One region of the Filifactor alocis ATCC 35896 genome, then DNA from elsewhere that is predicted to be linked to it. Evidence: a T-box and tRNA genes for the amino acid it is inferred to sense, from the RefSeq annotation. Region 1 holds a T-box; the other holds one or more tRNA genes.
The links. The T-box of region 1 lies ahead of tyrS (tyrosine--tRNA ligase). A T-box ahead of a tRNA ligase gene usually reads a tRNA of that ligase, here a tRNA-Tyr.
Positions count from the first base shown of each region.

Region 2: it has a tRNA-Tyr gene. The T-box ahead of tyrS (tyrosine--tRNA ligase) is inferred to sense a tRNA for this amino acid. The anticodon was not compared.

Region 1 covers NC_016630.1:898,489-902,893, forward strand. Annotated here, with positions in the region: tRNA gene HMPREF0389_RS04010 (tRNA-Leu) at 60-145, opposite strand; gene tyrS (tyrosine--tRNA ligase) at 343-1,575, opposite strand; T-box leader at 1,702-1,904, opposite strand; gene HMPREF0389_RS04025 (ClbS/DfsB family four-helix bundle protein) at 2,128-2,667, opposite strand; gene HMPREF0389_RS04030 (GyrI-like domain-containing protein) at 2,680-3,294, opposite strand; gene HMPREF0389_RS04035 (helix-turn-helix transcriptional regulator) at 3,355-4,254, opposite strand.
Region 2 covers NC_016630.1:1,137,816-1,142,220, reverse strand. Annotated here, with positions in the region: rRNA gene HMPREF0389_RS05025 (23S ribosomal RNA) at 1-1,145, shown strand, start outside; tRNA gene HMPREF0389_RS05020 (tRNA-Ala) at 1,210-1,285, shown strand; rRNA gene rrf (5S ribosomal RNA) at 1,458-1,574, shown strand; tRNA gene HMPREF0389_RS05010 (tRNA-Glu) at 1,580-1,654, shown strand; tRNA gene HMPREF0389_RS05005 (tRNA-Val) at 1,690-1,765, shown strand; tRNA gene HMPREF0389_RS05000 (tRNA-Asp) at 1,771-1,847, shown strand; tRNA gene HMPREF0389_RS04995 (tRNA-Thr) at 1,876-1,950, shown strand; tRNA gene HMPREF0389_RS04990 (tRNA-Tyr) at 1,961-2,045, shown strand; tRNA gene HMPREF0389_RS04985 (tRNA-Gly) at 2,109-2,182, shown strand; tRNA gene HMPREF0389_RS04980 (tRNA-Lys) at 2,201-2,276, shown strand; tRNA gene HMPREF0389_RS04975 (tRNA-Lys) at 2,293-2,368, shown strand; tRNA gene HMPREF0389_RS04970 (tRNA-Ser) at 2,395-2,485, shown strand; tRNA gene HMPREF0389_RS04965 (tRNA-Pro) at 2,499-2,575, shown strand; tRNA gene HMPREF0389_RS04960 (tRNA-Ile) at 2,582-2,658, shown strand; tRNA gene HMPREF0389_RS04955 (tRNA-Trp) at 2,716-2,790, shown strand; gene HMPREF0389_RS04950 (hypothetical protein) at 2,909-3,442, shown strand; gene HMPREF0389_RS08735 (polysaccharide deacetylase family protein) at 3,810-4,405, opposite strand, start outside.

The DNA of each region.
Region 1 (4,405 bases):
AAAACAAAAAAAATAGAAAGTACCCATTTTCCAATGAATCTTTCTTCACAAAATATGTATGGTGCAGGTGGTGGGATTTGAACCCACACGGTGTTGCCACCGCTGGATTTTGAGTCCAGTGCGTCTGCCGTTTCGCCACACCTGCATTTAACTACTTGACTATAATATCATACTCCCTTATAGATTTCAAGAAAAATATTATAATATTTTCGGAAAACCTCTCATAAAGTATCCTAAACACAAAAGAGGCTTTCCGCTTTGAGTACAACCACCCGAAGTTCCTTGAAAAAATAGAATTTCAGGTGGCAATTACTCTGTTAAATCTAATCATCTCTTTCTTAACTATTTCATTTTAATTTGATGGAATTTTTTCTTTCCTTTTCGAAGCATAATCACTCCGTCTTGTAAGAACGAATCATCTATGATTGTTTTCGGTTCTTTGATAATTTCATCGTTTACCGCAACAGAACCTTGCATCACCAAACGACGACCTTCACTGTTGGATGGTGACAATCCCACTTGTTTCAATAAGTCTAAAATTCCAATTCCTTGTTCCAACTCTTCTTTGGTCAATTCTGTTGTCGGAGCATCCGCACTTGTTCCACCCTTGCCGAACAACTGTCTTGCAGCTTCTTGTGCCTTGATTGCTTCCTCTTCACTATGCACGATTTTGGTTACTTCAAATGCCAATACTTCTTTTGCCTTATTGATCTCTGCATCTTGCAACGCTCCCAAACGGCGAACCTCTTCCATCGGTAAGAAAGTAAGCAAAGCCAAACATTTTTCAACAGATGCATCTTCAATATTTCTCCAATATTGATAGAAATCGTATGGCGAAGTTTTTTCCGGATCAAGCCACACTGCTCCGGACATCGTTTTGCCCATTTTCACTCCGTCAGAGCGAGTCAACAGTTGAAATGTCATTCCATAAGCGGATTTTGCTGTTTTGCGACGAATCAAATCCGTTCCCGCAATGATGTTGGACCATTGGTCATCTCCTCCGAACTCCAACTTACAGTCATACAACTCATTCAATTTGTAGAAATCGTACGCCTGCATCAACATATAGTTAAATTCTAAGAACGATAAGCCCGCCTCACTTTGCATACGAGTTTTGAAACAATCCGCCGACAACATCCGATTGACAGAAAAATGTACTCCGATATCACGGATAAAAGGAATATACTCCAACTTCATCAACCAATCGGCATTGTTTACCATAATTGCCTTATCATCTGTAAAATCAATAAATTTAGAAAGTTGTTTCTTAAAACATTCACTGTTGTGACGGATGGTTTCTTCCGTCATCATGGAACGCATATCCGAACGTCCGGACGGATCACCAATCATCGCAGTTCCTCCACCAATCAAAATAATCGGTCTATGCCCCGCCAACTGAAGATGTCTCATTGCCATCGCTTGCAAGAAATGTCCCACATGCAAACTGTCGGCGGTTGGGTCATATCCTGTATAAAAAGTAACTTTCTCTTTGCCAAGCAACTCTCTGATTTCTTCTTCATGCGTTGTCTGTGCAATAAATCCACGCTCTAACAGTACATCATACACATTTTTCATCTTAATTCCTCCCAACTTTTTTCAAACATTCTCTTTTCAAACGATTCTAAGGTGCAAAAACTCATTTGCTCAAACGGCAAACTCCAAAATTTTTCCATAAAAAAAGCAATCCACACCTGTTTTTACAACAGGGGCGAATTGTCCGCGGTACCACCCTGATTATGCCGAATCGACATCACTTCATTTTGCTCATAACGGTAGCTGCCGTGTACCCTACTCTCGTTCAAATACAAGCTCCAAAGTGTATATTACAAATTCCCTGTCAATTCACACCAAACACTGACTCTCTGCAAAGGAACACTTGCTTTTCTCTTTTTCTTCGCTCTGTATGAAATTATCCCCAGTATAGTGGAAAAAATTTTTTTCGTCAATCTTTTTTCCAAAAACATTACAAAAACAATCCCTTTTCTGCACTGCAACAGATTTGTATTAAGCATGAAAGGAGGAAGTATTCACTCTTTTTACTCCCTCATACCATCCATTGTATCTTACTGCGATGAAATGATGTATCAGTCTCTGCTCTTATTCATTGGTGATTTGCATTTGTTTCATTTAATGGCTTACATTTTTCTGATGAGCTTTTAGCTTTTTCATCGCCCACTCATAATGACTTGAAGTTGCACTTACAAAATACGAACCGAGTGTACTGCCTCCCGTCCACTTATATACACCTTTGGAAAACAATTCTTCATTACTGAATGTTTCGGCTAACTCCAAGACTTCATTATGGGATTTATGAAACATATCCGTAGCATCTTCAAGAGAAGTATTCTGATGTTTTTTCCAAAATTCAACATTCATATCACCATAAGTTTTCCAGTTATACGGTTTAGGCAAAAACGTTTTTTCTTCTCCTTGTTGATTGGAATGTACCCAATTTAAAATAAGCTGATGCCATTCATAGAGATGAATGAAAATATCTCTTAAGTTCTTGTCCCTTTTCCAATGAGCTTCTTTTTTCTTTTCATCCTTTGAAAAATCGAACGGCGTACTTAATTCTTCCTGACTCATCTTTGAAATCAGTAAATTTAACTTTTCATAGTTTTCTTTGGCAGCAGCCATTAAATCATTTTTTGTCGTTGGTCTTGGCATCATCAATTCCTCCTATTTTACCGAGTATCTCAATATCGTTTTTTGTTTCTCTTCAGATGTTCTATTTTTATTGCTCAAATATATTTCTCTGTGGAAATCGTCTGTTCTTGTAAGCTTACATTCACTTGCAAACTGATCCATCCTCTCAAATGACTGAAGCTCATCATCATAACTTCCGACATGTAACATTTGAATGGATTTGCCATCTTCTATTTTTTGAAAATCTATCTCCTCATATAAATCATTGGGCTTTTTCTTTTTCACATTTTCAAGCGCCTCTGCAAATAGTTCTTGTGTAATAAAATCAGGTTGCTTAATCATCAATGTGTATTTCAGTTTATTTTTATCAAACTCTTGTCCTTCCGACTTTTTCCAAAGTCCCTCCAACGGATACACAGTAAAATCTGTAATCTCATTATCAGATTTACTTTTCACAGTAGATTTAAACAACATTTTAATGGCATAGGCAAGTGAATACAATGCAGATATTCTATCCGAAAAATCAGCTTCATTGGGATTACCTGTCCCTCTTATCAAAATAAATCTTCCCGGTGGTATGTCTATCACAATCGGTGTTTGTTTTACACCATAAATACTTTTTTCTTGTTTTCTCCATTCATACTTCATGATTCAATCCTCCTTACATTAGATAAGTTCATTTTACAAGAAGAAACATGACACCATCTGTCATATTATATATTTTTTTGCCATTTTATTTATCCTTTCTTTAATCTGCATTCGTATCTCTTTCGGTTCCAATACTTCTGCACCATCTCCAAATGAAAAAATATAATTGTATAGGCCGTAGTCGTTCGGTATCTCTATTTCTGTATATAAATTCCCATCATCGTCCTCTGTGATTTGTCCCTTTAACTCATCATACACACGAAAGGCAACTTTACGGTCAAACTTGACTTTGAGAATGACTGTATTTTTATATGGTATTTCTTTGTTCAGCATCAAATTCTCAAAACTGTCTTCAAACATCTCATCTTGAATCTCCAAATTTTTTATACGAGACAATTTAAAATATCTAAAATCATTTCTGAGCAAACACAACGCATATAGATACCAGTCCTGACCCTTAAAAAGTAATCTCGCCGGTTTCACTCTTCTCCTTGTTTCTTCTTCGTTACTGCTGAAGTATGAGAATGAAATCATATGTTTACTTAAAATTGCAGATTTAATATCATAAAAAGTTTTTTCGTATAACTTGTTGTTTTGCCAATTATTAAAATCAACTTCTATCCAATTCGTATTTTTTATGTTGAACAGTGCTGACAGTTTTATCAAGAGTTCATTCTCATGTTGTTTTGCTATACTGTCTAATCCATGAAGAGCGGACATAATCTGTTGTTTCTCCTGCTTGGAAAGTAGCGATTTGCTCAATACAAAATCTTCTGCAATCTCTATTCCCCCACCCTTTCCCTTCAACGCATAGATGGGAATACCGGAACTGCTGAGAGAATCGATATCGCGATAAATTGTTCTGACCGACACCTCAAATTTATCAGCAAGCTCACTTGCCGTAACTTTTCCTTTTTCTAAAATATAGTATAGTATCCTGAATAATCTATTGTCTTTCATAGTATTAACATCTCCTATCTTCATTATATCACAATAACTTGACATCTATTGTCATATTATTCTTTAGCAGATGAAAAGTTGCCAAAAAAGATACTCTCTGTTCATTGTTTATCGTATTATCTATTTCACTTGCCCTCTATCATCATATTAA
Region 2 (4,405 bases), 240 kb from region 1:
CAGAGAATAGGCCCAAGCGACTGTTTACCAAAAACATAGGTTTCTGCAAAACTGCAAAGTGAAGTATAGGAGCTGACGCCTGCCCGGTGCTGGAAGGTTAAGGGGAAGACTTAGAGCAATCGAAGGTTCGAACTTAAGCCCCAGTAAACGGCGGCCGTAACTATAACGGTCCTAAGGTAGCGAAATTCCTTGTCGGGTAAGTTCCGACCCGCACGAAAGGCGTAACGATTTGGGCACTGTCTCAACAACAGACTCGGTGAAATTGTAGTGCCGGTGAAGATGCCGGACACCTGCGACAGGACGGAAAGACCCCATGGAGCTTTACTGCAGCTTAGCATTGGATTTAGGTAACAGATGTACAGGATAGGTGGGAGACTTAGAGTATAGGGCGTCAGCCTTGTAGGAGTCATCGTTGGGATACCACCCTTGTGTTGCTTGAATTCTAACTAGAATCATTGAATCATGATATAGGACACTGCTTGGCAGGCAGTTTGACTGGGGCGGTCGCCTCCCAAAGAGTAACGGAGGCGTCCAAAGGTTCCCTCATCACGGACGGAAATCGTGAGAAGAGTGCAAAGGCAAAAGGGAGCTTGATTGCGAGACAAACAGGTCGAGCAAGGACGAAAGTCGGGCTTAGTGATCCGGTGGTAGAAAGTGGAATTGCCATCGCTCAACGGATAAAAGCTACCCTGGGGATAACAGGCTTATCTCCCCCAAGAGTCCACATCGACGGGGAGGTTTGGCACCTCGATGTCGGCTCATCACATCCTGGGGCTGTAGCAGGTCCCAAGGGTTGGGCTGTTCGCCCATTAAAGTGGTACGCGAGCTGGGTTCAGAACGTCGTGAGACAGTTCGGTCCCTATCCGTCGCAGGCGCAGGAAATTTGAGAGGAGCTGTCCTTAGTACGAGAGGACCGGGATGGACACACCACTGGTGCACCAGTTGTACTGCCAAGTGCACAGCTGGGTAGCTATGTGTGGGAAGGATAAGTGCTGAAGGCATCTAAGCACGAAGCCAGCCTCAAGATAAGATTTCCCATTCGAGAGAAGTAAGATTCCATGAAGACTACATGGTAGATAGGCTCAAAGTGGAAGTGCAGTAATGTATGAAGCGAAAGAGTACTAATCAATCGAGGACTTGATCCGAAGGTAGAAGATGTTATGCAGTTTTGATGGTACAATCCATCAAGTAAGAATATATGATAGAAATGGGGGCATAGCTCAGTTGGGAGAGCACCTGCCTTGCAAGCAGGGGGTCAGGAGTTCGAATCTCCTTGTCTCCACCAATTTTAGTCTTAACAAAAATTACTGCAAGTATGTAGTAAGACAGTTTTGCAAGTATTTTCGAGCAAATTCAAGGCGGATGATGAGGAAAGAGGGAGTGTATATGAGATACAGGACCGATTGACGAAGAAATCCAACAAAGAAGTTGCCGAAAAGCGAAGCAAAAGAAAAGAATATGGTTACAATAGAGAAAGAGATACACCTGTTCCCATCCCGAACACAGAAGTTAAGCCTTTCATCGCTGATGATACTTGGGGTGCAGACCCCCGGGAAAGTAAGTCGTAGCCAATTCCAGTGGCCCCTTGGTCAAGCGGTTAAGACACCGCCCTTTCACGGCGGTAACAGGGGTTCGAATCCCCTAGGGGTCACCAAAGAAAAAGAAAATAGAGAAACATAGTTATTGAATGGGATCATAGCTCAGCTGGGAGAGCACCTGCCTTACAAGCAGGGGGTCATAGGTTCGAGCCCTATTGGTCCCACCATTTGTGGCTCGGTAGTTCAGTTGGTTAGAATGCCAGCCTGTCACGCTGGAGGTCGAGGGTTCGAGTCCCTTTCGAGTCGCCATCTTTATTTTCGAAAAGGTATTTTATATGCTGGCATGGCTCAACGGTAGAGCAGCTGATTTGTAATCAGCAGGTTGTAGGTTCGATTCCTATTGCCAGCTCCATGTTTACAGAGGAGGAGTTCCCGAGTGGCCAAAGGGGGCAGACTGTAAATCTGTTAGCTACGCTTTCAGTGGTTCGAATCCACTCTCCTCCACCAAAAAAACTCTTGACAACATAAGAAAAGATGATATAATAGTATTGTTCTTGATAAAGATACCGTGCGGGTGTAGCTCAGTGGTAGAGCCCCGGCCTTCCAAGCCGGTTGCGAGGGTTCGATCCCCTTCACCCGCTCCAGTGAAAAGTTGATTTTAGGACCTATTAGCTCAGTCGGCAGAGCACCTGACTTTTAATCAGGGTGTCCCGCGTTCGAGTCGCGGATAGGTCACCATTCAAAGTCTTTTTAGGACTCATTAGCTCAGTTGGTAGAGCACCTGACTCTTAATCAGGGTGTCCAGGGTTCGAGCCCCTGATGGGTCACCAACATTCAGCTTTTTAGAGTTATGATTGGAGAAGTACTCAAGTGGCTGAAGAGGCTCCCCTGCTAAGGGAGTAGGTCTGTTAAAGGACGCGAGGGTTCAAATCCCTCCTTCTCCGCCAGTATTTTTAATTTCGAGGTGTAGCGCAGTTTGGTAGCGCATCTGGTTTGGGACCAGAGGGCCGGGGGTTCGAGTCCCTCCACCTCGACCATTTTATGGGCTTATAGCTCAGCAGGTTAGAGCGCACGCCTGATAAGCGTGAGGTCGCAAGTTCGAGTCTTGCTAAGCCCACCAGTACATAAAAGATACTACGGAAATAGTATCTTTTCACTTTTTTGTAAATACTATCATAGGGGCGTAGTTCAGTGGTAGAACGTCGGTCTCCAAAACCGAATGCCGTGGGTTCAAATCCTGCCGCCCCTGCCAGTAAAACCTTTTTGAGACGTTATTTTAATGTTTCGGGAAGGTTCTTTTTTATTTTTTTAACTGTGGTACAATGAAAGAATAAAGCATTTTATTTGGGCAGTTAAGAGGAGGAAAATATATGAGTATTTATAAGAAGATTTCAATAGCATTGCTTATGATATCAATGATAATATTGTTTGTAGCTTGTAGGAATCATGTTAAGTTGAACAATAAGGAAGAGGTGTTTTTTCCAAAAGGTGATAATGGATATCCACAAAATAATATTGTTATGATAAATGGAAAACAGTACCTGTTGAAACATATAGAATCTGCCATGAACAATTCTCATGTGATACATGAAATAGACTTAGAATTAAGTGAGGAAACGGAGGGGATGGTGGAGGTTATTCTTCCGCAGAATATTCCAATCAATTTTTGGAGCATAGGGGTTAATGAAGAGATTGATTTTATTTCATATCACAAGATTGATTATCCAATAGAAGACAAGGATATTGTAGAAGGTGTTTCAGCAACATTACAAAAATTTTGTTTTATTGTGCCACTGGAGAAAGATACAAGTATATCCTTTAAGTGGTCAAATGTGAATGAAATTGAAAAGTCTTTCAATGATAGGGATGAGAATTATTTATTTAAGATAAAAATATTCCGTTAAATTATTGTTTTATGTTTTGACAACATTTTATACAATTAGTCTTCCAAGCGATATCGTTTTAGGAATACATTTTTTTAGCTTTGAATGCTATACATTAAATATTGACATCATAGTATATTATGCTTTCATTTGAATTTCTGATAATAGAAAATAATAGGATATGAAATTATTGTTTTTCTAGATTGTTTTGAGCATATAGCATATAGAGTTATGAAATGAAATTCTGTTTAACTGAAATTGAAAGGTACTTGAGATATAAATGGATGAATGATGTTATTGAGTTAGAAAACTTAGATATTATTTATACGAATAAAAAACCATTCTTTTGGGTAATCCAAGAGAATGGTTTTTTATGTATCATAATCTTTTATTGTACATTAAATGTTTCCGGATTTTTTTCTGTTGTAATATTGATGATGTTGCTGTTATCAACAGGGGCACCTGTTTTTGTGATAAATTCTTGGATAACGTCATCCGGATCTTCTGAAACGATTTTTTTGAAGTCTTCAAAATTAATTGTACCGGAAATGTTGTATCTTGGTAGTTCCAGTTTGTTAGACTGTCTGGTCACTCTACCCGGACGAACGGTAACTGCCATTCTTACACCAATATTTTTTAGTACCTGCTTTATATTGTCGTTATATGAACCGTAAGGATAAGAAAATGCATAAGGCGAACAATCTAACATCGCAAGTGTAGTGGACGCTTTGGATAAGTCTGCATAGACATCATTATAATCTTTTGTAATAAGGGCAGACTTTTTATCAGTTGTCAGATAATGGGTGTTATAAGTATGTGATTGAAACTCGAACACGTCTTTCATTGCTTTCATTTCGTCTGCACTACAGTGCGGTAAACGAGAGGAATTTGTATATTCAGATAAGGTTCCGATATTTTCTACGATTGGAAATTGTGTTGCTCTCATATGGTATTTTTTTAGAATAGGGTAGGCAATTTCATAGT